DNA from 2 places in the Streptomyces sp. C11-1 genome. Region 2 is predicted to be linked to the other one. Evidence: riboswitches for the same ligand, from Rfam matches in the RefSeq annotation. Region 2 holds a riboswitch; the other holds the start of a gene.
The links. Region 2 has a riboswitch for S-adenosylmethionine ahead of thrC (threonine synthase). Riboswitches for the same ligand answer to the same signal wherever they lie in the genome.

Region 1: another riboswitch for S-adenosylmethionine. It lies ahead of RI138_RS07140 (aminotransferase class V-fold PLP-dependent enzyme); the one in region 2 lies ahead of thrC (threonine synthase).

The regions. Positions count from the first base shown of each region.
Region 1 covers NZ_CP134500.1:1,605,972-1,621,014, reverse strand. Annotated here, with positions in the region: gene qcrC (cytochrome bc1 complex diheme cytochrome c subunit) at 52-861, shown strand; gene qcrA (cytochrome bc1 complex Rieske iron-sulfur subunit) at 858-1,910, shown strand; gene qcrB (cytochrome bc1 complex cytochrome b subunit) at 1,907-3,553, shown strand; gene trpD (anthranilate phosphoribosyltransferase) at 3,676-4,740, shown strand; SAM riboswitch class IV at 4,847-4,964, shown strand; gene RI138_RS07140 (aminotransferase class V-fold PLP-dependent enzyme) at 5,178-6,575, shown strand; gene RI138_RS07135 (Lrp/AsnC family transcriptional regulator) at 6,629-6,910, opposite strand; gene RI138_RS07130 (rhomboid family intramembrane serine protease) at 6,907-7,659, opposite strand; gene RI138_RS07125 (hypothetical protein) at 7,854-8,096, shown strand; gene RI138_RS07120 (NYN domain-containing protein) at 8,136-9,497, shown strand; gene RI138_RS07115 (C40 family peptidase) at 9,815-10,840, shown strand; gene RI138_RS07110 (C40 family peptidase) at 11,095-12,123, shown strand; gene RI138_RS07105 (hypothetical protein) at 12,206-13,402, shown strand; gene RI138_RS07100 (glycosyltransferase 87 family protein) at 13,378-14,625, opposite strand; gene RI138_RS07095 (glycosyltransferase family 4 protein) at 14,749-15,043, shown strand, end outside.
Region 2 covers NZ_CP134500.1:4,100,626-4,115,668, forward strand. Annotated here, with positions in the region: gene arfB (alternative ribosome rescue aminoacyl-tRNA hydrolase ArfB) at 1-136, shown strand, start outside; gene RI138_RS18185 (flavin reductase family protein) at 151-657, opposite strand; gene cdgB (diguanylate cyclase CdgB) at 1,116-2,768, shown strand; gene RI138_RS18195 (carbohydrate-binding protein) at 2,912-3,922, shown strand; gene RI138_RS18200 (1-phosphofructokinase family hexose kinase) at 3,991-4,917, opposite strand; gene nagA (N-acetylglucosamine-6-phosphate deacetylase) at 5,076-6,233, opposite strand; gene RI138_RS18210 (ROK family protein) at 6,233-7,126, opposite strand; gene RI138_RS18215 (ABC transporter substrate-binding protein) at 7,559-8,839, shown strand; gene RI138_RS18220 (DUF3263 domain-containing protein) at 8,883-9,176, shown strand; gene otsB (trehalose-phosphatase) at 9,432-10,283, shown strand; gene RI138_RS18230 (alpha,alpha-trehalose-phosphate synthase (UDP-forming)) at 10,291-11,682, opposite strand; gene RI138_RS18235 (glucosyl-3-phosphoglycerate synthase) at 11,751-12,701, opposite strand; SAM riboswitch class I at 12,855-12,982, shown strand; gene thrC (threonine synthase) at 13,001-14,317, shown strand; gene RI138_RS18245 (MoaD/ThiS family protein) at 14,350-14,628, shown strand.

The sequences.
Region 1 (15,043 bases), 2.5 Mb from region 2:
GCTCGCACCCGCCCACCATCGACGCAGAAGATCCTGACACCGGGGTAATCCGTGAAAAAGCTCTCCGCACGACGACGCCATCCGCTGGCGGCGGTCGTCGTACTACTCCTCGCGCTGGCGGCTACCGGGGGGCTGTACGCCGCGTTCGCGCCTGCGGGCAAGGCGCAGGCCGATGAAACCGCCCAGTCCCTCGCCATCGAAGAGGGCAAGAAGCTCTACGCCGTAGGCTGCGCCAGCTGCCACGGAACCGGCGGTCAGGGCACCACCGACGGGCCGTCCCTCGTGGGCGTGGGCTCCGCCGCCGTCGACTTCCAGGTCGGCACGGGCCGTATGCCCGCGCAGCAGCCGGGCGTCCAGGTACCGAAGAAGAAGGTCATCTACACCCAGGCGGAGATCGACCAGCTCGCGGCGTACGTCGCGTCGCTCGGCGCCGGTCCGATCACGCCGACCGACAAGCAGGTCGACCCGGCCGGCGCGGACGTCGCCAAGGGTGGCGAACTGTTCCGCAACAACTGCGCCCAGTGCCACAACTTCACGGGTAAGGGCGGCGCGCTGACACACGGCAAGTACGCCCCGGACCTCGAAGGCGTGAGCCCGAAGCACATCTACGAGGCCATGCAGACCGGCCCGCAGAGCATGCCCTCCTTCCCGGACACGACGATGCCCAACCAGGAGAAGAAGGACATCATCGCGTACATCCAGACCGTGAACGGTTCGGAGACGGCGAGCCCTGGTGGCCTTTCGCTCGGTGGTCTCGGTCCGGTCAGTGAGGGTCTGTTCACCTGGATCTTCGGGCTCGGCGCTCTCATCGCAACTGCCGTTTGGGTCGCGGCCCACACCGCTAAGGCCAAGAAGTCATGAGTAGCCAACAGATTCCAGAAGACAGCCTGCCCGCAGTGCAGGAGACCGCGCACGGCGCGGTCGAGGGTACGGACGACCCGTTCGCCGACCCGGGGCTGCCGGCCCACCAGCCGCGCATCCAGGACCTCGACGAACGCGCCGCGCGCCGCTCGGAGCGGGCCGTCGCGTTCATGTTCACCCTCTCGATGCTGGCGACGGTGGGCTTCATCGCCTCCTACGTCATCTTCCCGGTGGACAAGATCGTCTACATCTGGCCCTTCGGTCATGTGAGCCCGCTCAACTTCTCCCTGGGTCTCACCCTGGGCTTCGCGCTCTTCTTCATCGGCGCGGGCGCCGTCCACTGGGCGCGCACCCTGATGTCCGATGTCGAGGTCGCCGCCGAGCGCCACCCGATCGAGGCCGAGCCCGAGGTCAAGGCCCAGGTGATGGCCGACTTCGCGGCCGGTGCCGAGGAGTCCCAGCTCGGTCGGCGCAAGCTGATCCGGAACACCATGTTCGGTGCGCTGGCCCTGGTGCCGCTCTCCGGTGTGGTCCTGCTGCGCGACCTCGGTCCGCTGCCGGAGAAGAAGCTCCGCACCACCATGTGGGCCAAGGGCAAGCTGCTCGTCAACATGAACACCGGCGAGCCGCTCCGTCCCGAGCACGTCCCCGTGGGGTCGCTGACCTTCGCCAGGCCCGAGGGGCTTGAGGAGGACTCGCACGACTTCCTCACGCAGATCGCCAAGGCCGCCCTCATGATCGTCCGCATCGAGCCGGACGACATCAAGGACAGGCGCCAGCGCGAGTGGGCCCACGAGGGCATCGTGGCCTTCTCCAAGATCTGCACCCACGTCGGCTGCCCGATCAGCCTGTACGAGCAGCAGACACACCATGTGCTCTGCCCGTGCCACCAGTCCACCTTCGACCTCTCCGACGGCGCCCGCGTCATCTTCGGTCCGGCCGGCCACGCTCTTCCGCAGCTGCGGATCGGCGTGAACAGCGAGGGCAACCTCGAGGCGCTCGGTGACTTCGACGAGCCCGTCGGCCCTTCCTTCTGGGAGCGCGGATGAGTACTGCGACAACGAACCCGCCCGCCGACCAGGCGGGGCAGCGCAAGGCACCCGCGGGCGAGCGGGTCGCCGACTGGGCGGACGGCCGGCTGGGCATCTACGGCCTGGCCAAGGCCAACATGCGCAAGATCTTCCCGGACCACTGGTCCTTCATGCTCGGTGAGGTCGCGCTCTACAGCTTCATCATCATCATCCTCACGGGTGTGTATCTGACGCTGTTCTTCCAGCCGAGCATGAACGAGATCGTCTACCACGGTCCGTACGAGCCCATGCAGGGCATCCGGATGTCGGAGGCCTACGCCTCGACGCTGAAGATCAGCTTCGAGATCCGTGGCGGTCTGCTCGTGCGGCAGATCCACCACTGGGCCGCGCTGATCTTCCTGGCCGGCATGTTCGTGCACATGATGCGCGTCTTCTTCACGGGCGCCTTCCGCAAGCCGCGCGAGATCAACTGGGTGTTCGGCTTCCTGCTGTTCGTGCTGGGTATGTTCACCGGCTTCACCGGCTACTCCCTCCCGGACGACCTGCTCTCCGGTACGGGTGTCCGCTTCACCCAGGGCGCGATCCTGTCCGTGCCGATCGTCGGTACGTACATCTCGATGTTCCTGTTCGGCGGCGAGTTCCCCGGTCACGACTTCGTGGCCAGGTTCTACTCGATCCACATCCTGCTGCTGCCGGGCATCATGCTCGGTCTGCTGGTGGCCCACCTGATCCTGGTCTTCTACCACAAGCACACGCAGTTCGCGGGTCCCGGCCGGACCAACAAGAACGTCGTCGGCATGCCGCTGCTGCCCGTGTACATGGCGAAGGCCGGAGGCTTCTTCTTCCTGGTCTTCGGCATCATCGCGATCATCTCGGCGATCGCCACGATCAACCCGATCTGGGCGCTCGGCCCGTACCGCCCGGACCAGGTGTCCACCGGCGCCCAGCCCGACTGGTACATGGGCTTCGCCGAGGGTCTGGTCCGTGTCATGCCGGGCTGGGAGATCGTGTTCTGGGGCCACACGCTCAACCTGGGCGTGTTCATCCCGCTGGTCCTCTTCGGCCTGGTGCTCACGCTGCCCGCGGTCTACCCGTTCGTCGAGTCCTGGATCACCGGGGACAAGCGCGAGCACCACATCCTGGACCGCCCGCGCAACGCCCCGACCCGTACGGGCCTCGGCGTCGCCTGGGTCACGGCGTACTTCATCGGCCTCGTCGGCGGTGGAAACGACCTGTGGGCCACGCACTTCCACCTGTCGATCAACGCCATCACCTGGTTCGTCCGGATCTTCTTCTTCGTCGGACCGGTCATCGCGTTCATCGTCACCAAGCGGATCTGCCTCGGTCTCCAGCGCCGCGACCGGGAGAAGGTGCTGCACGGCCGCGAGACCGGCATCATCAAGCGGCTGCCGCACGGTGAGTTCGTGGAGGTCCACGAGCCGCTCAGCCAGGAGAAGCTGCACACGCTCACGGCGCACGAGCAGTACAAGCCGGTCGAACTCGGCCCCGAGGTCGACGAGAACGGCGTCAAGCGCAAGATCTCCCCGGTGCAGAAGCTGCGCGCCAAGCTCAGCAAGGGCTACTACGGCGAGAACAACCAGATCGCCAAGCCCACCACCGAGGAGTACAAGGAGATCACCGAGGGCCACGGCCACCACTGATCACCTGAACTGATCGCCACCACGAGAGCCCCGTCCATTCGATGGACGGGGCTCTTTGTGGTCCCCCGGGCTGGATAGGGTGGAGCCATCCTTCTGACCGGCTGTGGACCCTGGAGCGGACCATGAACGTTGTGACCCCGAACGGCGGCGACAGCGTGGCGGCCCCTTCCTGGCCCGGTCTGCTGAACCCCCTGCTGCGCGGCGAGAACCTCAGCTCCGAGGAGACCGCCTGGGCCATGGACCGCATCATGAGCGGCGAGGCGACCGACGCGCAGATCGCCGGGTTCGCCGTCGCGCTGCGGGCCAAGGGCGAGACCGTCGAGGAAGTCACCGGGCTGGTCCGCGCGATGTACGCACACGCCAACCTCATCGAGGTGCCCGGCCGCACCGTCGACATCGTCGGTACCGGCGGCGACCTCGCCAAGACGGTCAACATCTCCACCATGTCCGCGATCGTCATCGCGGGCACCGGCGCCAAGGTCGTCAAGCACGGAAACCGGGCCGCCTCCTCGGCAAGCGGCTCCTCCGACGTACTGGAGAAGCTGGGCGTCAACCTGGAGCTGACCCCGCGACGGGTCGTCGAGGTCGCCGAACAGGCGGGCATCACCTTCTGCTTCGCCGTGAAGTTCCACCCCGCCCTGCGGTACGCCGCCAAGGCCCGCAAGGAGCTCGGCGCGCAGACCACGTTCAACATCCTGGGCCCCCTCACCAACCCGGCCCAGGTACGCGCCCAGGCCGTCGGGGTGGCCGACGCCCGCATGGCGCCCATCGTCGCGGGTGTCCTGGCCGACCGGGGCAACTCCGCGCTGGTCTTCCGGGGTGACGACGGGCTCGACGAGCTGACGACCACCGCCACCTCCCGGGTCTGGGTGGTCCGCGACGGCGCGGTCCGCGAGGAGCCGTTCGACCCGCGCGACGTCGGGCTGCCCATCGTCCCCGTCGAGGCGCTGCGCGGCGCCGACGCCTCGTACAACGCCGATGTGGCCCGCCGCCTGCTGGACGGCGAGAGGGGCGCGGTGCGCGAGGCGGTGCTGCTCAACTCGGCGGCCGCGCTGGTCGCGCTGGACCCGGGCCCCGGCGCGCTCACCGAGCAGATCGCGGCGAAGATCGCCGTGGCGGCCGAGGCCATCGACTCCGGCGCGGCCAAGCGCGCCCTGGAACGCTGGGTCGCCGCCAGCAACGCCTGAGCACGCCGGAGAGACACCTCCGGCGCACACGGTGTGACGCGGGGCGCAGTCCGGATACCGGACCGCGCCCTTGCGCGCGTGCGGGCGTATGGCAAGATGCTGCGCAGGTCATGAGTGACAGCGACTACGGCCCCGGCCCGCTGTCCGGCAACCCTCCGTCCGTGGCGGGGTGCCCCGGGTGAAGACCAGGCCGCAGGCAGCGAGGTCTGCGGCAAGCGCGGGCCCCTCGGCATCCAGCGGATGCCAGCCCCCGGGGTCCTGGTCCCTAGGGAGCCTCTTGTGAGCAAGCGAATGCGTTAGGGCCCGTCGTTCGGCTCCGGCCGTGCTCGCGGGCCCAGGGCTGACCGCCCTCTTCCGCGCACTTTTTCCTTTCTTCTCCCGCGCTGCCGCGTACCCGCCGGCGCGTGGATCTCGCCTGCCTGTTACGGGAGTTCGCCATGTCTGTCTCCACCGCTGCCCTCGACCCGTCGGTTTGTGCCCCGCTGCCCGTTCTGGGGCAGGACGTCACCGTTCCGCTCGTCACCGGCGGTGAGGTCACCTACGCCGCACTCGACTACGCCGCCAGTGCCCCGGCCCTCCAGCGGGTCTGGGACGACGTCGCCGCCTATGCCCCGTACTACGGCAGCGTCCACCGCGGGGCCGGATACCTCTCGCAGCTCTCCACCGACCTCTTCGAGAACAGCCGCCGCATGGTCGCGGAGTTCCTCGGCTGCCGCGCCGACGACCAGGTCGTCTTCACCCGCTCCACCACCGACTCCCTCAACCTGCTGGCCGCCGCGATCCCCGCCGACTGCCAGGTGTTCGTGTACGAGACCGAGCACCATGCCTCCCTGCTGCCCTGGCGCGACGCCCAGGTCACCTACCTCAACGCGCCCCGCACCCCGGGCCAGGCGGTTGAGACCCTGGAGCGCGCGCTGGCCGACCGAGCCCCCTACGGCCCCGCCCTCGTCTGCGTCACCGGAGCCTCCAACGTGACCGGTGAGCTGTGGCCGGTGAGGGAACTGGCCGCCGCCGCGCACGCGCACGGTGCCCGGATCGTCCTGGACGCCGCCCAGCTCGCCCCGCACCACCCCGTCGACATCGCCGAACTCGACGTCGACTGGGTCGCGTTCTCCGGGCACAAGCTGTACGCGCCCTTCGGCTCCGGGGTCCTGGCCGGACGCGCCGACTGGCTCCGGGCGGCCGAGCCGTACCTCGCCGGCGGCGGGGCCTCCCGCAAGGTCGCCCGGCGCGCCGACGGCGGGGTGGAGGTCGACTGGCACACCACCGCCGCCCGTCACGAGGCCGGTTCGCCCAACGTCATCGGGGTCTACTCCATCGCCTCCGCCTGCAAGGCCCTGACCGAGGCGGGCTTCGGCACCCTGGTCGCCCGCGAACAGGAGTTGGTGCGCCGGGTCCGCGAGGGGCTCGCGGACGTCCCCGAGGTGCGGGTGCTCTCGCTGTTCGGCGACGACGCGCCCCGGGTCGGGGTCATCTCCTTCGTGGTGCGCGGCTGGAACAGCTCCCACTTCGCCGCAGCCCTCTCCGCGGAGTACGGCATCGGCGTCCGCGACGGCCTCTTCTGCGCCCACCCGCTCGTGCGTACCCTCCTCGGCAGCGACCCGCAGGACCCGGGCGAGTGCGGCGCCCCCGAGGCCGAGCCGGGCGAGCGGTCCCTGAACGCGATCCGGGTCAGCTTCGGCGCCGGTACGCCGGACGAGCACATCGAGCGCTTCCTGCGCGCGGTCACCGAGCTGGTCCGCGAGGGCGCCCGGTGGAAGTACCGCACCGAGGACGGCCGTTGCGTCCCGGACCGGGGCGGGATCGCCCAGGTCCAGGTCCGAGAGACCTCGTGAACCGCTTCGGCCGGGGACAGGCGCACCGCCTGTCCCCGGCCGAAGCGGTTCGCCTACGCGTCGAGGCCGATGGCGAACGCCGCTTCCAGGTCGTGCTGGGAGTACGTACGGAACGCCACATGGGTGTCGGTGCCCTCGACGCCCGGGATCTTGCTGATCCGGCCGGGGATGACATCGGCGAGGTCGTCGTGGCGGGCGACCCGGACCATGGCGATCAGGTCGTAGGTGCCGGTGACGGAGAAGACCTCGCTGACACTGTCCAGCGCGGCGATGGCCTCGGCGATCTCCGGAATCCGGTCCACGCTGGTCTTGATGAGCACGATCGCGGTGATCACGGCTGGCTGTCTCCCTCGGTGGCCGTGGCTGGAACCTTCACTCTAGCCCTACGCCCATAGCGCCCCCAGGCGTAGAGGAACCCGACGGCGAACCCGGCCACATGCGCCAGATACGCCACGCCGGGCCCGGCGTCCGCGCCCTGCGCCGCCGCCCACTGGAGCCCGAACCAGAAGACCAGCACGATCCAGGCGGGAAAGCGCAGCGGCAGAAAGAAGAGGAACGGGAACAGGCTGGTCACCCGGGCTCTGGGGAACAGGTACAGGAACGCGCCGAGCACCGCGGAGATCGCACCCGACGCCCCGACCAGCGTCTGTCCGGAGTCCGCGTGCGCCGCCGCGTAACAGACGAGGGCCACATAGCCGCAGCCCACGTAGAACAGGGCGAACCGCACCCGGCCCATGCGCTCCTCGGCCATCGCGCCGAACACGTAGAGGAACAGCAGGTTCCCCAGCAGGTGCAGCCAGCTGCCGTGGACGAACAGCGCGGTGAACGGCGTGATCAGCGCATGCGCCGAGCCGTCCCACAGCTCCGCGGGGATCACTCCCCACCGCTCGAAGTACCCGGCCTGCGCGGCGAGCAGCGCGTCCTCCGTGCCGTACGCGGCGTGGAAGCCGGACAGCGGGCTGACCAGGAAGATCACGACGCACAGGGCGATCAGCCCGTACGTGACCGGGGCACCGCTCGCCGTCGCCGTCTCCCGGAGCCTCCCGGCCGTGGCCCGCCGGCCGACCTGCCGCCAATCGATCATGTACAGAGCATGACGTACCGGCGGAGAAGGGGACGGAGCGCCTCGCCGTGCCGATGCTTATACGCGAGGCCGTAGGGTTACGCCAGGACTTCCGCAGTTCGACGGCGCACCGCGAGATCCTTGGCGTAGGACAGGAAGAGACGCGGCGGCGCGCCCGGCGCGGGCTCCGGCAGACGACGAAAGAGGACGCAACGATGACGACGGTTCCCCTGCCGACGGACGGGACCCGCTGGCGCTGCACGCTGTGCGGCAATCTCACGCGCTTCGACGTGACCCGCTCCTCCAAGGTCGTGGAGTACGTGCACCTCGACCTGGCCGGTGAGTCGAGTGTCGAGGAGCGGGAGGTGGTCAGTGAGACCATCGAGTCCGTCCGCTGTCGTTGGTGCAATGCGGTGGATCAGATCGAACTGGTGGACAGGCCGGGTGCCGCTTCCTGAGGGAGCGCACCCATCGACATATCTATGGGGTGACGGACGGTGGATCAGCCGACCAGCGGCGCCGAACCGGCCGATGCGGCCGACGGCGGTGCAGAGGCGCTCGACCGTCCGCTGCCCGAAGGTGTACGGCGGCGGGTCGTCGCCCTGGTCTCCGATGCCTTCGGCGGACTGACCGTCGCCGAACTGCCCACCCAGTTGCGGCAGTATGCCCGGTTCACCCCGACCCGTCGGGCCAAGTTCGCCGGGAACGCGATGGCCGCCGCGCTGGAGAGCGACGCCCTCTTCCGGCAGCGGATCGGTGAGCGGCTGGGCCAGTCCCAGCCGGAGCTGGCCGGTGCGCTGGAGGCGGGTTCGCCGCCCGCCGCCGCCGACCCCCTCGATGTGGCCGCCGCCGCGTACGTGCTGCGCCCGGTGGGCTGGGTCAAGCTCGTCGAAGCCGCGGGCGAGGAGGTCCAGCGCGCGGACGCGGAACGGGCCGACGAGGAGACCCGGCGCGAACTGGTCCAGCTGCGGGAGGAGCTGGAGCGGGCGCGCGCCCACACCCGCGCCGAGACGGAGCGGCTGCGCACCGAGCTGGAGGCGGCCCGCAAGGAGGCCGAATCGCTCCACCGCAAGCTGCGCAGCGCCCTGAGCGAGGTCAAGCGCGGCGAGGCCGCCCTGCGCCGCAGCGCCGCCGCCGCCGACACCGTACGGGCCGAGGCGGCCGCCCAGGTCTCCGCCGCCGAGAGCGAGTCGCGCCGGCTCAAGGGGCGGCTGGGGGAGGCGGAGTCCGCCCTGGAGGCGAGCCGCCGGGCCGCCCGCGAGGGCCGCTCGGTGGAGGACATGCGGCTGCGCCTGCTGCTGGACACCGTGCTGGACGCCGCCTCGGGGCTCCGGCGCGAACTGGCCCTGCCCCCGGTGACCACGCATCCCGCGGACACCGTGGACGCGGTGGAGCCGGGCCGGATGTCGCCCAAGGACATTGCCGCCAGAGCCCTTTCGGAGACGGATCCGGCGCTGCTGGACCAGCTGCTGGCGCTGCCGCAGGCCCACCTCATCGTGGACGGCTACAACGTGACCAAGACCGGCTATCCCCAGATGCCGCTGGAGAAGCAGCGGTTGCGGCTGCTGGGCGGCCTCTCGGTGCTGGCCGCGCAGACCGGCGCGGAGATGACCTGCGTCTTCGACGGCGCCGAGCTCGCCGCGCCCGTGCTGCTCGCGCCGCCGCGCGGGGTGCGGGTGCTGTTCAGCAAGGCCGGGGTCACGGCGGACGAGCTGATCCGCCAACTGGCCCGCGCCGAACCGCCGGGACGGCCCGTGGTGGTCGTCTCCACCGACCGGGAGGTGGCGGACGGCGTGGCCAAGGCCGGGGCCCGCCCGGTCGCGTCCGTCTTGCTCCTCAAGCGGCTTTCCCGCGTCTAGAGGGCTCCCTGAGGTGGATGTTCCGCATGTGCGGCATGTCGGATTTGCGGGAACGTACCGTCAAGTCGCCGCTACACGCGGTGGGGTGAGAGTAAAGAAGTGCCTGGTGTGACGAGAAAATTCCTGTGAGGATTTGAACTGATCACGAGATGGTCACTAGGGTCAGGCCTCGAACCTTCGCACGGTTGATCACCCACCCGGGGTGGCAGCGGAGGAACCGCCGAGTCCGTGACGTTGCTCCGTGACGTTGCACGGAGCCGGGGATTCTTTCCCCCACAGCCCGGTAGGCGGCTCAGAGGAAGAAGGAGCTCGCCTTCGTGGCGTCCCACCGTCGTCCCAAGCAGCCGAGCCGCACTCGTGTGACCGTGCTCACCGCGACCGCCGCTGCGGCCGTGGCCCTGACCTCCCAGGCCGCCCACGCCGACCCCAAGCCGAGCAAGAGCGAAGTCAAGGCGAAGGTCGACAAGCTCTACCACGAGGCCGAGGCGGCCACCGAGAAGTACAACGGGGCCAAGGAGCAGCAGGACAAGCTCAAGAAGCAGGTCGACGCGCTCCAGGACAAGGTCGCCCGCGGACAGGGCGAGCTCAACGACCTGCGCGGCGAACTCGGGTCGATCGCCACCGCCCAGTACCGATCGGGCGGCATCGACCCCTCGGTGGCTCTCTTCCTCGCCTCCGACCCGGACAGCTTCCTCGACCAGGCCTCCGCGCTCGACCAGCTGACGGTCAAGCAGACGGAGTCGCTGCAGAAGATCCAGTCCAAGCAGCGCACTCTCGCCCAGCAGCGCAAGGAAGCGCAGGACAAGCTCGGCGACCTCGCCGACGTCCGCAAGGCGCTCGGCGAGAACAAGAAGAAGTACCAGGGCAAGCTCGCCGACGCGCAGCGCCTCCTCAACAGCCTGACCGCCGCAGAGCGCGCGAAGATCCAGGAGGAGGAGAACCGCGCCAGCCGCGCCTCCACCGAGCGGGTCGAGCTCGGCAAGGAGGCCCCCGCCTCCAACCGCGGTGCGGCCGCCCTCGCCGCCGCCGCCACCCAGATCGGCAAGCCGTACGTCTCCGGCGGCTCCGGCCCCAACTCCTACGACTGCTCCGGGCTGACCCAGTGGGCTTTCGCCCAGGCCGGTGTCTCCATCACCCGGACCACGTACACCCAGCAGCACGACGGCACGAGGATCGGCCGCAGCCAGCTCAAGCCGGGCGACCTGGTCTTCTTCAACGGCCTGTCGCACGTCGGCTTCTACGCGGGCAACAACCAGATCCTGCACGCCCCCAAGCCCGGCACCGTCGTCCGCTACGAGTCGATGGACTACATGGGCACCTTCCAGTTCGGCGTCCGTATCTGACGCCACGGCGCGCCCGAACGAGGGAATCGCCGCACCGCACGCTGACGCCCCGCCCCGCCGGAGACCCGAGGTCACCGGCGGGGCGGCGGCGTTCGGCGCCCTTCCGCACCCTTTCCGTCCTCGGCGCGGTCTTTGGCCGGTGCGTAGTGGGCCGATTACTGTCTGGCTGCTGTGCAGCTCCCGGTCGTCGGTCCGCCCGCCCGGGCGGCAGGGGCTGCGCACGACCGCGTCAGCGGGAGGGAGTGCGGTTACCTGTGGTGTCCCATCGCCGTTCCACACAGCCCGGCCGGGGCCGGGGCGTTCGCGTCACGGTCCTCTCGGCGGCCGCCGCCACCGCGGCCGCGACGCTGACCGGGGCCCCGGCGAGCGCCGACCCCAAGGACACCCGGGAGGGCGCCAAGGCCGCCGTCGACCGGCTCTACGGCGAGGCCGAGCAGGCCACCGAGCGGTACAACGAGGCCGGGGAGCGCGTGGACCGGCTGCGCGGCGAGGCGGACCGCGCCCAGGACGCCACGGCCCGTGGCCAGGAGCGCGTCAACCTCATGCGCAACGAGCTCGGCGCGATGGCGGGCGCGCAGTACCGCAGCGGCGCCATCGACCCGGCCCTCGCGTTGCTGCTCTCCTCCGACCCGGACACCTACCTGGAGCGGGCCGCCGTCCTCGACCGGGTCGGCGCCCGCCAGGCGATGACCCTGGACCGGCTCCGCCAGGCCCAGCGCAAGGTCGCCCAGACCCGTGCCGAGGCCACCCGCGCCCTGGCCGGTCTGGAGCGTGACCGGGCCGCCCTCACCCGCCACAAACGCACCGTCGAGGCAAAGCTCCGCCAAGCACGGCAGCTGCTGAACTCCCTGCCGCCCGAGGAGCGCGCCGACTTCGACCGCGCCTCCCGCTCCGGCCGCGACGGCGCGCCCGACCTCTCCGGCGTCGCCCCCGGATCACCCCGCGCCATGGCCGCCGTGGCCGCCGTCCACCAGGCGCTCGGAAAGCCGTACGTATGGGGTGCCAACGGGCCCTCCGGATTCGACTGCTCCGGGCTCATGCAGTGGGCCTACGCCCAGGCCGGGGTGACCCTGCCCCGCACCTCGCAGGCCCAGCGGTACGCGGGCCGCATGGTGTCGCTCTCCCAGGCGCAGCCCGGCGACCTGGTCGCCTACCGGGCGGACGCCAGCCACATCGGCATGTACGTCGGCAATGGCCAGGTCATCCACGCCCCGTATCCGGGCGCCCCGGTCCGCTACGACCCGGTCGGCATGATGCCCGTCTCCTCGGTCACCCGGATCTGACCGTACGATCGGCAGGGTGGCCGTACGCAGACCTGATGTGCGACGGGGAGGCCCCCGTGGACGGCGGCGAGCGGCGGGACTCGTGCTCGCCGCCCTGCTGACCGCGTCCGCCTGCACGGCCGCCCCCGAGGAGACCCGCACCTCCCTCACCGCCGGGGAGATCACCGCCGTACTGGACGGCCGGGCAACCGCCGTCCTGGCGCGCGACCCGGCGGGCTACCTCGACGCCCTCGCCCCCGACGCCGAGAAGCTGCGGGCCGTCCAGCGCACCGAGCTCGCCAACCTCGCCGACGTACCCCTGAAGTCCTGGACGTACGAGGTGAAGGACATCGGCGAGCGGGACGGCGACTGGGCCACCGCCGAGGTGGAGCTGCGCTACCGGATCAAGGGCTACGACACCGCCCCGGTCGCCACCCGCCGCACCCTGGAGCTGATGCGCGACGGCGGGCGCTGGTACATCACCGCCGACCGGCCCGCCAAGGGCTCCTCGGGGCAGCTGTGGCAGCAGGGGGACGTGGAGGTCGTGGAAGGCGCTCACAGCATCGTCCTGGGCGTCGGACGGACCGAGGAGGAGCTGCGCCGGATCGCCGACACCGTGGACCTCGCCGTACCGGCCGTCTCGGACGCCTGGCCCCGGCCCTGGAACCGCCGGGTGGTGGTGCTCGTCCCGGACTCGGTGGAGGACATGGCACGGCTGCTGGGCTCGCCGGAGGCCAGTTACCGGGGGATAGCGGCCGTCACCACCGGCGAGGTCGGCGGCGGCACCGGCAAGCGCCCGGCCATCGCCGACCGGGTGATCGTCAACCCGCAGGCATACGCCACCCTGGGCAGTTTCGGGCAGCGGATCGTCCTGACCCATGAGACGACCCATGTCGCCACCCGGACCAGCACCTCGACGGCCACCCCCGTCTGGCTCTCCGAGGGCTTCGCCGACTGGGCGGCCTACCGGGGCGAGGACCGCCCCGCCGACGTCGTCGCCCCCGAGCTGACCACCGCCGTCCGCGCCGGTGAGACGCCCGCCGGGCTCCCCGCCGACCGGGACTTCGGCTTCGACGGGGACCCTGTGAAGCTCGCCCGGGCCTACGAGGGCGGCTGGCTGGCCTGCGCGCTGATCGCGGAGAAGTGGGGCAAGGAGAAGCTGATCGCCTTCTACGCGGCCGTGGGAGCCCATCAGGGACGCGAAGGGGCGGTGGAGCAGGCGATGGACGCGGTGCTCGGCACCACCCCGGAAGAGTTCACCGCCGACTGGCGCGACTACCTCGGAACCCGGCTCGGCTGACCGTCGCCCACCGGCCGCGCCGAAGCCGTCGGGCCCCCGCCCGGCACCGTCGACCGCCACAGCCGCCGCGCGGCGAGCAGCGAGGCCGCCACCAGCAGCCCGTTGCGGACGAACAGCAGCGTCACGCCCCACAGGTCGCTCGCCACCACATGGCCGAAGCCGATCGGGAACTCCAGCAGCGTCACCCCCGCCGCCACCACGACCAGCACGGCGGGCAGGGTCATCGCGGCCTCCCGGAAGACCAGGCACACCGCCGCGAGGCCGACCAGCCACACCACGTACTGCGGGCTGATCACCCGGCTCGTGACGGTGAACAGCAGCACGGCCGTGAACGCCGCCTCGGCCGGGGTGCGCACCGCGAACGTCCGGGCCCGCAGCCGCCACAGCAGCAGCCAGCCCAGCGCCAGGACACCCAGCCCCAGCGTCAGCGACGAGACCAGCCCCACGTGCGGCCCGACGAACTCCAGCGAGCCGTAGCGCAGCTCCACCCGGCCCTCCCAGCCGAACCGCCGCGCCACGTGGAGGACCAGTGACCCCAGCGACTCGACCTCGATGCCCCGGTCCCGCTGGAAGGCCAGGAACGCGAACGCCCCCGGCATCCACAGCGCGAAGGACAGCGCCAGCCCGCCCGCCGCGAGCGCCGCCGCCGACCAGGCCGCGCGCGTCGGCCGCCCCTTCCGCACCCCCACCAGCAGCAGTACCGGCCACCCCTTCAGCAGCGCCCCGAACGCCGCCAGCGCCCCCAGCGCCCGGGGCCTGCGCACCCCCGCCAGCAGCGCCGCCACCGCGACCGCCGTCACCATCAGGTCGTAGCGGGCGTAGACGGTCGGCCCCAGCAGCGGCACCCCCGCGATCCACACCCAGGCCCCCGCCGCCCGCATCCCCGGCCGCCGCCCCGCGTACAGCAGCAGCCCCAGCACCAGCGCGTCGCACAGGAGCACCAGCACGACGAAGGCCGTCGCGTACTCCCAGAACGGCAGCAGGGCCGGGGAGAGGATCGCCAGGGCGGCCCCGGGCGGATACTGCCAGGTCACGTCGGACAGCGGATACGTGCCCGTCAGCAGCACCTCGTACCAGCCCCGGTAGATCACCGACACGTCCACCGTGACGTCCGGCCCCGGCACGGTGACGGCCTTGAACGCGCACAGCAGCAGCCAGACCCGGCTCAGCGCCCACACCGCGTACGGCCACGGCCCGGTGCCGCTGGGTCCTCGTCCCGTCATCGCCGTCCCGTCGTCGCCCGCCGCCCCAGGGGTGTCCTGTCCTGCCGGATTCCCGGCGGCCCATGATGCCGCCGGGAGACGGCGTCAGCGGTGAAGCGCGGCCGTTCGGTACTGTCAGCCGCGATGGACAAGACCTTGATCGTGACCAATGACTTCCCGCCCCGCCCCGGCGGCATCCAGGCGTTCCTGCACAACATGGCGCTGCGTCTGGACCCCGACCGGGTCGTCGTCTACGCCTCCACCTGGAAGCGGAGCGCCGAGGGAGTGGCGGCCACCGCCGCCTTCGACGCCGAGCAGCCGTTCACCGTCGTCCGCGACCGTACGACGATGCTGCTGCCGACCCCGCGCGTCACCCGGCGGGCCACCGCCCTGCTGCGCGAACACGGCTGCACCTCCGTCTGGTTCGGCGCCGCCGCCC
Region 2 (15,043 bases):
GCTGGCCGAGGCCACGGCGCCGCCGCCCAAGCCGCGCATCAAGCGGAAGATCCCGCGCGGGATCAACGAGCGCAGGCTGCGCGAGAAGAAGCAGCGCGGCGACACGAAGCGCGGCCGCTCGGGCCGCGACTGGTAGCCCCGTCGGGCCCGTCAGCCCAGCTGTCGGTAGCGCCCCTTGAAGTACGTCAGCGGGTCCCCGTCCGGGCTCGGCAGCTCCGCCGTCAGCACCCGCCCGATCACCAGGGTGTGGTCCCCGGCCGCCACCCGCTGCTCGGTCCGGCACTCCAGCGTCGCCAGCGCCCCGCCGATCAGCGGCGCGTGCGTCACCCCGCCGCGTACGTACGCGATGTCCTCGAACAACAGCCGGTCGCTGATCCGGCCCTTCATGGCGAACCGGCCCGCGATGTGCCGCTGGCTCGCCGCCAGGACGGAGACCGCCCACAGCGGCTGCTCGTCGAGGAGGTCGTCCATCCTGGAGCCGTTGCGCAGGCTCACCATCACCAGGGGCGGGTCCAGGGACACGGACATGAAGGCGGTCGCCGTCATACCGACGTCCTCGCCCCGGCCGTCCGCGTCGAGGGGCGGTTCCTGGGCGGTGACCAGCACCACCCCGGCGGCCAGCCGCGCGAGTGCGGCGCGGAACTCGTCGTTGCTCACTCCCTCAGCATGGGGGATGGGCTCGGGGCGCGGAGTGGGGGGTTTCGTCTGGAGCACACCGGAACGCTAGCCGTGGCGGCCGGACGACCGCATCGGGCCAAGGGACCAAGCCGGTCCTAGGACTCCGGGACGGGCTCCGGACGGGCCCCGGGGCGGCTCGTGAACGGGCTCCAGAGACGGGCTCCGCAACGGCCCCCGCGACGGGCTCCGTAACGGCCCCCGGGACGTACTCCTGAACGGACCCTGAATAGATCCTGAACGAGATCGGAACGACAGTTGTCGTTCCGGGTCACTGGCAACCCATGATCATCTATTGTGACTTGAGTCACAGAGTCCATTTTCTGCTGACCCTGTGTACCGGGTGCACAGCTCACTGTGATTCAGTGGCGGGGACACTGCAAACAAGTACGTCGATATGAAACCTGGAGTTGCTGTCGAGGTCTCGGGGAGTGCGAGCAATGGAGGCCGAGTCGGAGCCGTATGTCCGCCTTGCGACCATGCGGCAGCTGCATCAGGCCGTCGCTGATCTCAACACGGCGCGGAGCCTGGCGGACACGCTTCAGTCCGTCGCCGACGGCATCGTCACGGGCCTCGGCTACGAGCTGGGCTGCGTCAACCTGGTCCGGCCCGACGGCGACCTCGTCATCGCCGCCTTCGCGGGCAACGCCGCCGCCGAAGCCCTCATCACCGGCCGCGTCGGCTCCCGCACCTCCTGGGAGCGCCGTCTCTCCATGGGCGAGGCCTGGGACGACCTCCGGTTCATCCCGCACACCGAGGGCTGGGTCCTCCTCGACGACGACGTGCCGCAGTGGCACACCGAGGGGCCCGAGCCCAGGTTCGAGGACGAGTGGCATCCGCTGGACCGGCTCTACGCCCCGATGTACGCGTCCGGCGGCGGCCGGGACCTCCTCGGTGTCATATCCGTCGACCGGCCGCGCAACGGGCGCCGCCCCGGAGCGTGGGGGCGCGAGGCGCTCCAGATGTACGCGTCCCAGGCCGCCATCGCGATCAGCAACGCCCGGCTGCGGGCCAACATGCAGCGCGCCCTGGTCAGACTCGAACGCGAACAGCAGGCGCTGCGGGCCAGCGAGGAGTCGTTCCGGCAGGCCTTCGAGTACGCGCCCAGCGGGATGGCCATCGCGGAGATGGGCGGCGACCAGCAGGGCAGGCTGCTGCGGACCAACGACGCCCTGTGCCGGCTGCTCGGCCGCCCGGCCTCCGTCATGCGCCGCTACTCCTTCGCCGACCTGGTCCACCCCGAGGACATCGGCACCCTGCTGCGTACCTCCGCCGAGGGCGGCCGGGCCGAGCTGCGGCTGAGCCGCCGGGACGGCACGTACCTCTGGGTCTCCCTGCGTAACTCGGTGGTCGCGGACGCCGCCGACGGGCCGCGCTTCCTGCTCACCCATGTCGAGGACATCGAGGAGCGCAAGCGCCACGAGCTGAACCTCGCGCATCGCGCCTCGCACGACGCGCTGACCGGGCTGCCCAACAGCGCCGAGCTGAAGTCGCGGCTCAGCGCCCGGCTCTGTGGGCGTCCGCACTCCCCGGCCGCGACCGCGATCGAGGCGCTGGACGCGGCGTACGGGGACGTCGAGTCGTCCCTCACCCACGGCTACCGCGCCGACGGGTACGAAGGAGAGGCGCTGCCTGGCGGCCCCTACGACCACCATGTGCACGCGGTGGCCCCCGACCCGGAGCACGACGACGGGACGAAGGGGCTCGCGGTGCTCTTCTGCGACCTCGACGGCTTCAAGTCCATCAACGACCGTTTCGGACATCACACCGGTGACGCGGTCCTCATCGAGGTGGCCCGGCGGCTGACCACCTGTGTCCGGGACGGTGACACCGTCGCCCGGCTCGGGGGTGACGAATTCGTCGTTCTCGCCGACGGCCTCGGATCGGCGGACGCCGCTGACCTGGCCGTACGCCTGCGGAATGCCATCATTCCGCCCATAAGGGTCGACGGTCGTGCCGTCCGGGTCGGGGCGAGTTTCGGCATCGGCTGGGCCGAGTGCGGGATGACCGTGGAAGAGGTCCTGCGCTCCGCCGACCAGCGGATGTACGTGGAAAAACGGTCCCGGTCGAAGGTTCACCGCAGGGCCGGCTGACGTTCACGACCCCGTTCCTCCCCTACCCCGTACCGGTTTCCCGGCCCCGCCCCGGCCCATGATCGCAATTCGGGCCCTGCTCCGTTCGAGGTAGGCTCGGCCGGTCGGCGACGGCTGGCGACATGGTGAGGAGTGACCCAGGGATGACGGCCGGAAACAACGGCGCGAGCAAGCCCGAGGACGACGATCCGTTCGGCTATCTGTACGCGGACGGACAGGCGGCAGGCGCCCAGGCGCCCGGCCAGGGCGGCTACGGCTATCCGGGTCCGGCCGCGCAGCCGGGCGTGCCCAGAACGTCGTACAACCAGGTGCGGGCCGTCGGTGAGCGCCAGTACGGGCAGCAGGCGCCTCCGCAGGCGCCCCCGCAGCAGGGGTACGGCTACCCGCCCCAGCAGCAGTACGGCCAGCCCGCGCAGCAGTACAACCGGCCGAACCCGCAGTACGCGGCCCCCGAGACCTACCCCGGCGGCGCGCCCGCCGGGCAGCACCCGGCCCAGGGCGGTCACGGCGGCCCCGGCCCCGGCCGCGGCGGCCCGAACACCAAGGCGCTCCTGATCGCGGCGGTCGCCGTGGTCGCGGTCGTCCTCATCGGCATCGGCGCGGCCCTGCTCACGGGCGACGACGGTGACAAGGACGACAAGAGCAACGAGGCCTCCTCCTCGCAGGGCTCCGCGGGCCAGGTCGAGGAGTCGAAGAAGCCGGAGGAGAAGCCCGAGCCGACCCCGACCCCCGTCGAGCTCCCGAAGCAGGACGCGGCGACGCTGACGCTGGGCGGCACGGCCTCCCTGGACAACACGGTCAAGGGTGCCAAGGGCGCGAACGGGAACTACATCAACCTCAACGAGGTCGGCCGCTCGGCGACCTGGACGGTCGAGGTTCCCGAGGCCGGCGCGTACACCCTGTACGTGACCTACGGCGTGCCCGGCAAGGACGCGAAGACGACCCTGACCGTCAACGCGCAGGAGCCCCGCTCCATCAACATGAAGAACTTCGCGAAGGCCGCCGAGGGCGATCTGGAGAAGGGCTGGACGAACACGTACGCGTACGTCCAGCTCGACAAGGGCTCCAACACCCTCAAGCTGTCGTGCGAGACCGGCGACGAGTGCGACGCCAACCTCGACCAGCTTGAGCTGAAGTCGGGCCACATCAAATAGCGGCAGCCGCCGAGAAGAACGGCTGACCGCCACCCGCCGTACCGACGCCCTGATCGCCGCCCAGGTGGTCAGGGCGTCGGCGTGTGCGGCTCCACGCGTACGCGCGGCAGCAGTTCCACGTAGGCCGCCGCGTCGAACTCCCCGGCCGTCGGGGCGAGCACCGTCGCCGTCGACAGGGCCACCGCGCGGGCCAGGCGCTGCGGCCAGTCCAGCCCCTCGGCCAGGGCGGACAGCAGACCGGCCACCGCGGAATCGCCCGCTCCGGTCGGGTTGCCACGCACCGGGGCGGGCGGGGCGGCCCGCCAGGTGCCCTCGGGGGTGACGGCGAGCACGCCCTCCGGGCCCAGAGAGGCGATCACCGCGTGGGCCCCGCGGCGGCGCGCGTCCCCGGCGGCTCGCAGCGGCTCGCGGGCGCCGGTCAGCTGGGCCAGCTCCTCCGCGTTCGGCTTGACCAGGTCGGGGCGGGCGGCGATGCCCCGGCGCAGGGGTTCGCCGCTGGTGTCCAGGAGGACGGGTACGGCGGCGGCGCGGGCGGCCCGGACCAGCTCGGCGTAGGCGCCGACGTGGATGCCGGGCGGCAGGGAGCCGCACAGCGCGACCGCGTCGGCCTCCGCGAGGAGCTCCTCGTACGTCCGCACGAAGGCGGCCCATTCCGCGGGGCTCACCTGCGGTCCGGGCTCGTTGAGCTGGGTGGTGTCACCGGTCGAGCGGTCGGTGACGGCGAGCGTGCGGCGGGTGTTCCCGGCGACCGGGACGAGCGCGTCGCGCGGTGGGAGCGGGGCGAGCAGGGAGCGCAGGACGTCTCCGGTGGGGCCTCCGGCGAAGCCGGTGACGACGGCTTCGTGGCCGAGCGCGCCGAGGACCCGGGCGACGTTGAGGCCTTTGCCGCCGGGGCGTTCGATGACCTCGCCGACCCGGTGGCTACTGTGCGGGACGAGCGCGTCGACGGTGTACGTAACGTCCAGCGCGGTGTTCAGAGTGACGGTCAGGATCACCTCTGCCGGTCCCTCCCTCGGGTGCATGGCCCCAGTGGTGCGCGCCTTCGCTGCGGCACGCGCTTCTGATGATCATGTCAAAACGATGGCGGTCGGCCCAGTGCCGGGCGCCGACCGCCATCGCTTCGTTACCCGTCGGCCTGGTCAGGCCAGGCGGACTAGTCCGACTTGGGCTCGACGATCCACTCGCCCTGCCGCATGACGCCCTTGAGGACGAAGTCCTCGTCGAGGACGACCAGGTCGGCGTCCTTGCCCGGGTCCAGCGAACCGACCCGGTCGTAGACGCCGAGCAGCCGCGCGGGGTTGGCGGAGATGGACCGGACGACGTCCTCGACGGGGATCTCGTCGATGGTGACGGCCCGCCGGAACGCGGTGTCCAGGGTGAGCGTGGAGCCCGCGATCGAGCCGCCCTCCACCAGCCGGGCCACACCGTCGGTGACCTCGACCGCGAGCGGGCCGAGCTGGTACTCGCCGTCGCCGAAGCCCGCCGCGTCCATCGCGTCGGTGATCAGCGCGACCCGGCCCGCGCCCTTGTGGCGGTAGGCCAGCTCCAGGACCGCCGGGTGCAGGTGGGTGCCGTCGTTGATCAGCTCGACCGTGATCCGGTCGTCCTCCAGGAGGGCGGCGATCGGGCCGGGCTCGCGGTGGGCGAGCGGCGGCATCGCGTTGAACAGGTGCGTGGCGACGGTCGCGCCCGCGTCGATGGCTTCGACGGTCTGGTCGTACGTCGCGTCCGTGTGGCCGATGGCCGCGATGACCCCGTGCTCGGCGAGGAGCCGCACCGAGTCGATGCCGCCGGGCAGCTCGGTGGCCAGGGTGAACATCCGGGCGGTGCCGCGCGCCGCGTCCAGCAGCTTGCGGACCTCGGCCGGGTCCGGGTCGCGCAGCAGCGCCTCGCTGTGGGCGCCCTTGCGGCACGGCGAGATGAAAGGGCCCTCGAAGTGGATTCCGGCCAGGTCGCCCTGCTCAACCAGTTCGGACAGGACGCCCGCGCGCCGGGCGAGGAAGTCCATCTCGCCGGTGACGGTGGAGGCGACCAGGGTGGTGGTGCCGTGCTCGCGGTGCGTACGGATGCCGGTGAGGACCTCGTCAACGGTGCCGGAGGTGAAGGAGGCCCCGCCGCCGCCGTGGTTGTGCATGTCCACGAAGCCGGGGACCACCCAGTGGCCGGAGAGGTCGACGGTCCGGGCGCCCTCCGGCGCGGAGCCGGCGATCCGGGTGCCCTCGACGGTCACCCGGCCGTCCTCGACGGTGCCGGTGGGGAGCACCACCCGGGCGCCGGCGAGAACGGTGCTGTCTGCTGCGCGTCCGGCCATCAGGCGGAAACCTCCGTGGAGAGTAGATCCCAGGCGAGCAGCCCCGCGCCCAGGCATCCGGCGGTGTCCCCGAGGGCCGCCGGGACGATGTGGGGCAGCTTCTGGAACGTGACGCGTTCCTCGACGGCTGCACGCAGTGGTGTGAACAAGGTTTCCCCGGCCTCGGCGAGCCCGCCACCGATGATGATTTTGCGGGGGTCCAGCAGGGTGAGCGCGGTGACGAGGCCCGAGGTGAGCGCGTCGACGGCGTTGTGCCAGACCTCGATCGCCGCCGGGTCGCCCGACTCGACGGCCTTCGCGCAGTCCGCGGCGTCCGCCTCGGGGTCCCCGGAGGCGGTGGCCCAGGCCCGGCTCACGGCGGACGCGGAGGCCAGGGTCTCCAGACAGCCGCGCTGGCCGCAGCCGCACTCCGGGCCGTCCGGGCGGACCACGATGTGCCCGATCTCGCCCGCGTACCCGTGGGCACCCGCCTCGATGGCGCCCGCGATGCCGATGGCCCCGGCGATCCCGGTGCCCAGCGGGACGAACAGGAAGCGGTCCGCGCCGCGCCCGGCGCCGATGCGGCCCTCGGCGAGCCCGCCGGTGCGGACGTCGTGGCCGAGGGCGACCGGGATGCCGCCGAGCCGCTCACCGAGCAGGGCGCGCAGCGGTACGTCGCGCCAGCCCAGGTTCGCCGCGTAGACCGCGATCCCCTGCTCGGCGTCGACGATGCCGGGTACGGCGACGCCCGCGGCGACGGCGCTCTGGCCGAAGTGTTCCTCGCCGTGGGCGCGAAGCTCCGCGGCGAATCCGAGGATGGTCTCGACGACCGCGTCGGCGCCGCGCTTCCGGCCGGTGGCCCGCCGCGCCTGGTGGAGCAGCGTGCCGTCGGCCCCGACCAGTGCGGCCTTCATTCCGGTGCCGCCCACATCGAGGGCGATGACATGTCTCACGGAAGACAGTTTCGCCCGCCGACTCCAAAAGGTCTAGTCCACTAGCACTGTTTGTTGCGCATCCATACAAAATGATGGACGAGTGAAGGCGGGGCTTTTTGTGCCGTAAAGCGACGAAATGGAAACCGGGATCGGGGGGAATCCGGACCAAAGGTCTGGACCAAGATACGGGGCGCGGGTCCCCGACTGCCAGTAACCGTGCGCCAGTTGTGGCCTCCGGAGCCCGTATACGTTGCCGAAGCGATACTCCGATGGTGTAGACCGTCGCCTCGGCGATGGGGGAAAATCGCAGTTCATCCGGACGGTGCCAGGACAGCTGGCGGTGCCGCGACCGACAGGAACGGCCGTGGGCGACGCCAGGAGCACCGCCCGTGAGCAAGGCGATCAACGAGGATGGGCGAGGCTGTGCAGCGGCGCTTTTTGGGTCTGACCGCGGTGGTGGCCGCGCTGGGAATGACGGCAACGTTGTCTGCCTGTGGCGGCGGTGAGAGCGAATCGGGCGACGTGACCCTGAAGCTGGTCGCCGCCGACTACGGCACCGGCCCGGCCAACAGCTCCGAGAAGTACTGGAGCGGGGTCGCGGCGGGCTTCGAGGAGGAGCACCCCGGCATCAAGGTCGATGTCACCGTCCTCTCCTGGAAGGACGTCGACCGCGAGGTCGCCGAGATGGTGAAGGACGGCAAGGCTCCGGACATCGCCCAGATCGGCGCGTACGCCGACTACGCCAAGGACGGCAAGCTCTACACCGCCGACGAGACGCTCGCCATCCGCACCACGGCGAACTTCCTCCCCTCGCTCACCGACGCCGGCAGGGTCGACGGCACCCTCTACGGGATGCCCTTCGTCGCCAGCACCCGGCTGCTCTTCTACAACGAGAAGCTCTTCGACCAGGCGGGCCTGGACGCCCCCGAGACCTGGGACGACATCGCCGCCGGTGCCGCCGCGCTCAAGGCGAAGGGCGTCGACTACCCCTTCGCCCTGCCGCTCGGGCAGGAGGAGGCCCAGGCCGAGACCCTGATGTGGCTGCTCAGCGGTGGCGGCGGCTACACGGACGAGGTCGGCGCGTACGACATCGACTCGGCCGCGAACATCAACACCTTCCGCTGGCTCCGGGACAACCTGGTCGGCAAGGGCCTCACCGGCCCCGTCGCACCGGCCAAGCTCGACCGGGCCAAGGCGTTCGAGGCGTTCACCGAGGGCAAGGTCGGCATGCTCAACGGCCACCCCACGCTGATGGACGAGGCCGAGGCCAAGGGCGTCAAGGTCGGTATGGTCCCGCTGCCCGGCGCCGACGGGCCGACCACGGGCTCCATGGGCGTCGCCGACTGGATGATGGGCTTCAAGCAGAACGGTCACCGCAAGGAGATCGGCAAGTTCCTCGACTACGCCTACACCGACGAGAACGTCCTCGCCTTCGCCGAGGAGTACGACCTGCTCCCGGTCACGGGCAGCGCCTCCGCCGCGATGGAGTCGGACAAGAAGCACAAGAAGCTGCACGAGTTCCTGGCGGCCCTGCCGAACTCGACGCTGCCCCCCTTCGGCAAGACGTCCTGGGCCACGGTCAGCGACGCGGTCAAGAGGAAGATCGGCGAGGCGGTCGCCCCGGGCAGCAATCCCGAGAGCGTGCTCGGCGGGATATCCGCCGAGGCGACGCAGGCGGAGGCGGCGGAGTAGTCGGTCGGTGTCGTTGTCGGGGGTGGGCATTAGGTTGGTTGATATGACCGCCCCCGATCGCGACAACCGCGGCACCGAGCCCGAGCCCGAGCCTGAGCCCGGGCCCGGTTCCGCTGCGCTGTCCGTACGGGAGAGGGCACTGCTCGCCCTGGAGCGGCGGTCCTGGGCAGGGCCGGGGACCAAGGAGCGGGCGATCCGGGAGGAGCTCGCGATCTCGCCGGTCCGCTACTACCAGCTGCTGAACGCGCTGATCGACGACGAGCGAGCCCTGCGGGAGGACCCGGTCACGGTGAACCGGCTGCGGCGCGTGCGCGACGCGAGACGCGGCCGCCGCTGACCGGGCTGGAGGCCCCGCCGCTGACGCGGTCGGAGAGTCTTCGGCACCAAGACCTGGATACTCGACGCGGCGCCGGACACCGCCGAGGGCGCCACCTCGCTGTACGACGAGCGTGCTGTGGATCGGCGCGGCCCTGGCGCTGCTGGCCGTGGGCGGGACCCGCCGCACAGGTTAAAGATCAAGTTAGCCAACGTGTTTTCGCTTCCGTCATCGGAAGGGAGGCCGCCACCCGCCGCACGGCGTTAGGGTCGCAGCATGGGCAGCCACTCCGCACACCTGCCGACCCCGACCACCCCGGCCGGCCGCGAGGGCCTGAGCGCCGTCCTCGCCCGCCCCGACCGCGCGGTCATCGCCCTCGACTTCGACGGCACGCTCGCCGACATCGTCCCGGACCCCGAGCAGGCCCGGGCCCACCCCGGCGCGGTGCCCGCGCTCGCCGCGCTCGCGCCGAAGGTCGCCTCCATCGCCGTGATCACCGGCCGCCCGGCGGGCGTCGCGGTGCGCCACGGCGGCTTCGCGGGCGTCCCCGGCCTGGAGCACCTCGTCGTTCTCGGACATTACGGCGCCGAGCGCTGGGACGCCGTGACCGGCACCGTCCACGCCCCCGCCCCGCATCCCGGCGTCAGCGCCGTGCGCGCCGAACTCCCCGGCGTACTCCACGAGTTCGGCGCCTGGCGCGGCACCTGGATCGAGGAGAAGGGGCAGGCTGTCGCCGTCCACACCCGGCGAGCCAAGGACCCGCAGGCAGCCTTCGAAGCGCTGCGCGGCCCCCTGGGCGAGCTGGCCGCGCGGCACGGGCTGATCGTCGAACCCGGCCGGCTGGTGCTGGAGTTGAGGCCGCCGGGCATGGACAAGGGCGTCGCCCTGGCGGACTACGTGACGGAGCTGGACGCCGAGTCCGTGGTGTACGCGGGCGACGACCTCGGGGACCTCGCCGCGTTCGCCGCGGTGGAGAAGCTGCGGACGGGGGGCCCGGACGGCATCCCCGGCCTGCTGGTGTGCAGCGGCAGCGCCGAGGTGCCCGAACTGGCCGAGCGCGCCGACCTGTCGGTGCCGGGCCCGGCCGCCGTGGTCGCGTTCCTGGCGGCGCTGGCCGAGCGGCTCTGAAGGGCCCTCACCCCTCCCGCAGCGCCTCCAGCTGGTCCAGGAACCACCGCTGCGGCGGCAGTGCGGTCGCGGCCTCCGCCAGCCGCTTCGTGCGGCCCGTCCGCTCCTCGGAGCCCATCGACAGGGCCTCGTGCAGTGCCTCCGCCGTGCCCACCACGTCGTACGGGTTCACCACGATCGCGTCCTCGCCCAGTTCCTCGTACGCCCCCGCCTCCCGCGACAGCACCAGCGCGCAGCCGTGGTCGGAGACGACGGGGACCTCCTTGGCGACCAGGTTCATGCCGTCGCGGATCGGGTTGACCAGCGCCACGTCCGCCAGCCGGTACGCGGCCAGCGAGCGGGCGAAGTCGTCCTTGACGTGGAGGACCACCGGCGTCCAGCTCTCCGTCCCGTACGCCCCGTTGATCTCCGTGGCCAGGGACTGCACCGCGGCCGTGTAGTCCCGGTACACCGCGAGGTCCTGGCGGGAGGGGTAGGCGAAGGCGATGTGCACGACTCGCTCGTGCCACTCCGGGTGGGCGTCCAGCAGGGCCCGGTACGCGTGCAGGCCGCGCACGATGTTCTTGGACAGCTCCGTGCGGTCCACCCGGACGATGGTCTTCCGGCCCTCGCCGATCTGCTCGCGCAGCGCCGCCATCCGGTCGTCCACGTCCGGTTCCCGGGACCGCCGCCGCAGGAAGTCCGCGTCGGCCCCCAGCCCGTGCACCCCGATCCGGGTGCCGCCGGTCCCGCCGAGGAACTCCGTACAGCAGCCGATGAACGCGTCCGCCCAGCGGCGGGTCAGGAACGCGGCCCGGTCCGCGCCGAGGATGCCGCGCAGCAGCTGCTCGGCGATGTCGTCGGGCAGCAGCCGGAAGTAGTCGACGGGCGCCCACGGGGTGTGCGAGAAGTGGCCGATCCTCAGGTCGGGGCGCAGCTCGCGGAGCATTCCGGGGACCAGGGCCAGGTGGTAGTCCTGGACGAGGACCGCCGCCCCGGGGCCGGCCTCCTCGGCGAGCGCCCGGGCGAAGGCCCGGTTGTACCTCTCGTACGAGGCCCACCGGCGGCGGAACTCCGCGTCGAAGACCGGCTCGACGGGGGTCTGGTAGAGCAGGTGGTGGACGAACCACAGCACGGAGTTGGCGATGCCGTTGTACGCGTCGGCGTGCACCTCGGCGTCGATGTCCAGCATCCGGACGCCCGGCTCGCCGACCCCGCGTCGCACGGCCTCGCGGTCGCCGTCGCCGAGGGCCGCGCAGACCCACAGCTTGTCGTCCACGGCGCTCAGCCCGGAGACGAGGCCGCCGCCGCCGCGCCTGGCGTCGAGCGTCCCGTCCTCACCGAGCGTGTACGAGACCGGGCCGCGGTTGGACGCGACGAGAACCTGGGCAGTCGAGTTGGGTGCGTGCTCGGAGACCATGTAGCGGAACCTAGCCCGTTACGGAAGCCGCCAAACGCCTCGGCCCGCACACCGCCCGGCGAACCTCCCTACGCCGCGTGGCGCTCCGCGTACTCCGCGATCTCCCGCATCGGCGGCCGCTCCTCCGTGTCCACCGCATGGGTGTGCGGCACGAACCCCTCCGCGCTCCGTTCGAACTGGGTCAGCGCGGGCCGCACCAGATGGCCCCGGGAGAGCCGCAGCTGCGCCGTACGGTAGATCGCCGCCGCCATCCGGCCCAGCGCCTGCCCGTCCTGGTGGCGGTGGACGCGCACCCCGACGTCGACCTGGCCCAGCGCGTCCAGGCCCACGGTGTGCAGCGCGTCCACCAGCAGCCCCAGCTCCACCCCGTAACCGACCGGGAACGGCAGCCGCTCCAGCAGCGAGCGCCGCACCGCGTACTCCCCGCCCAGCGGCTGTACGAATCCGGCCAGCTGCGGCCAGTGCAGATTGAGCAGCGGGCGGGCCACCAGCTCGGTGACCCGGCCGCCCTGACCTGCGCTGTTGCCGAGCGGACGGTCGTACATCGCCTTGACGAACTGGACGGTGGGGTCGGTCAGCAGCGGTCCGACCGTCCCCGAGACGAAGTCCGCCGAGAAGTCCTTCAGATCGGCGTCGACGAAGCAGACGATCTCGCCGCTGGTAACCAGGAGCGACCGCCACAGCACCTCGCCCTTGCCGGGCAGGGCCGGGATACGGGGGAGGACCGCGTCCCGGTGGACCACCCGGGCGCCCGCCGCCCGGGCGACGGCGGCGGTGGCGTCGGTGGAGCCGGAGTCGATCACCACGAGCTCGTCGACCAGCCGGACCTTCTCCATCAGCTCGCGCCGGATCGTCGTCACGATCGCCCCGACCGTGGCCTCCTCGTTCAGCGCGGGCAGCACCACGCTCACCGACGTGCGGTGGGGGTCGGCGGCCCGGGCGTCGGTGAGCCGGTCCAGCGGGCGGTCGTCGCACGACCAGGAACGCCTGGTCAGCCAGCGCTCCACCTCTTCGAGCACGGTCGGCACTCCCTGTGTGTGATCCATCTCGCGGTTCGGACGACTATCTCAACGGTCCGGTGCTTCGGTTACAGTCTTGAACAACGCGGATGACCGTCGCATGTCGGGGTCACACCGCACATAAACGCCTGGATCGAAGATCCAGCGCCATAGAGCTCATCCAGAGGGACTGAGGGAACGGCCCGTTGAAGTCCCGGCAACCCTCCTACCGACCGCGAGGTCACGGTGGGGAAGGTGCCAATTCCGTCTTGTGGCGAAATGCGTCGCGAGGAAGATGAGGAGAAAGGGCCTCCGCCATCATGGCTGTTCAGACAGTTGCAGGTAACGCCGCCACCCCCGGCACCACCACCACTACGCCTTCCGTGGACCTCGGTCCCGCCGCGGCGCTTTCCTGCCGCGAGTGCGGCGAGCGTTTCGAGCTCGGCCCCCTTTTCGCCTGTGCGTCCTGTTTCGGGCCGCTGGAAGTGGCGTACGACCTGCCCGCCGGTTCCCCCGAGGAGCTGAAGGCGCGCATCGAGGCCGGTCCGGACAACATCTGGCGCTACGCCCCGCTGCTGCCGGTCCCCGCCGACGTCGCGCAGAAGCCCAACCTCAACCCCGGCTTCACCAAGCTGGTCAAGGCCGACAACCTCGCCCGAGAGCTGGGCGTCACCGGCGGCCTGTACGTGAAGGACGACTCCGGCAACCCGACGCACTCCTTCAAGGACCGCGTCGTCGCGATCGCCGTCGAGGCCGCCCGCGCCTTCGGTTTCACCACCCTCTCCTGCTCCTCCACGGGCAACCTGGCCGGTGCCGTCGGTGCCGCCGCCGCCCGCGCCGGACTGCGCTCCTGCGTGTTCATCCCGCACGACCTGGAGCAGGGCAAGGTCGTCATGGCCGCGGTGTACGGCGGTGAACTGGTCGGCATCGAGGGCAATTACGACGACGTCAACCGCTTCTGCTCCGAGCTCATCGGCGACCCGCTCGGCGAGGGCTGGGGCTTCGTCAACGTCAACCTCCGCCCGTACTACGGCGAGGGCTCCAAGACCCTGGCGTACGAGATCTGCGAACAGCTCGGCTGGCGGCTGCCCGACCAGATCGTCATCCCGATCGCGTCCGGCTCCCAGCTGACGAAGATCGACAAGGGGCTCCAGGAGCTCATCAAGCTCGGCCTGGTCGAGGACAGGCCGTACAAGATCTTCGGAGCCCAGGCCGAGGGCTGCTCCCCGGTCTCCGCCGCCTTCAAGGCCGGTCACGACGTCGTGCGGCCCCAGAAGCCGAACACCATCGCCAAGTCCCTGGCCATCGGCAACCCGGCGGACGGCCCGTACGTCCTGGACATCGCCCGCCGCACCGGCGGCGCGGTGGAGGACGTCACCGACGAGCAGGTCGTCGACGCGATCAAGCTGCTGGCCCGCACCGAGGGCATCTTCGGTGAGACGGCGGGCGGGGTGACGCTCGGCGTGACGAAGAAGCTCATCGAGGCCGGCGTCATCGACCCGGCGCTCACCACCGTCGTGGTCAACACCGGCGACGGACTCAAGACGCTCGACGCGGTCTCCGCGACCTCGCAGGCCACGGCGACGATCAAGCCGAGCCTGGACGCGTTCCGCACCGCGGGCCTCGGCTCCGCCTGACCACCCCAGAACGAAGGAAGAAGGGCACCACCATGAGCGTCAAGGTCCGCATCCCCACCATCCTCCGTACGTACACGGGCGGCCAGGCCGAGGTCACGGCGGAGGGCGCGAAGCTCTCCGAGGTCATCGAGTCCCTGGAGAAGGACCACCCCGGCATCGCCGCCCGAGTCCTGGACGACCAGGGCAAGCTGCGCCGCTTCGTCAACGTGTACGTCAACGACGACGACGTGCGCTTCGAGGGTGGTCTGGACGCGGCCACGCCCGACGGCGCAGGTGTCTCGATCATCCCGGCCGTGGCCGGCGGCTGCTGACGCCGCAGCACCCGCAGCACCCGCAGTTGCCCCCTCCGCGAGAGAAGCGGAGGGGGCAATTCTGCATGGTTGAGCGCGGTACAGTTGGGGAAGCCCCCTTCGCTGCCCGTGCCGCCCGCACATATGAGAATGCGCCCGGACCGATAAGAAGCAGCCAAAGTACGTGAACCTCTTGAGGCATAAGTGGCCTTTGCCTGGCCCGACTTGCCCGTAATTTTCAGCAATCCCGCATATTCGGGCGTTCGGCCGCGCCCAGAATTCTCGTCCGATTGACCTGTTGCAGAGGGCAGTTGGGCAGATACATTCAGCCGCGGTCGACGCGCTACGGCGCCGCACACCCTCTCCTGTCGGAGGGTGAGTTCTGACCCGGGCCCGCGAAGTGCGGTCCTGTGCAAGGGCCAGTAATAGGGGAGTT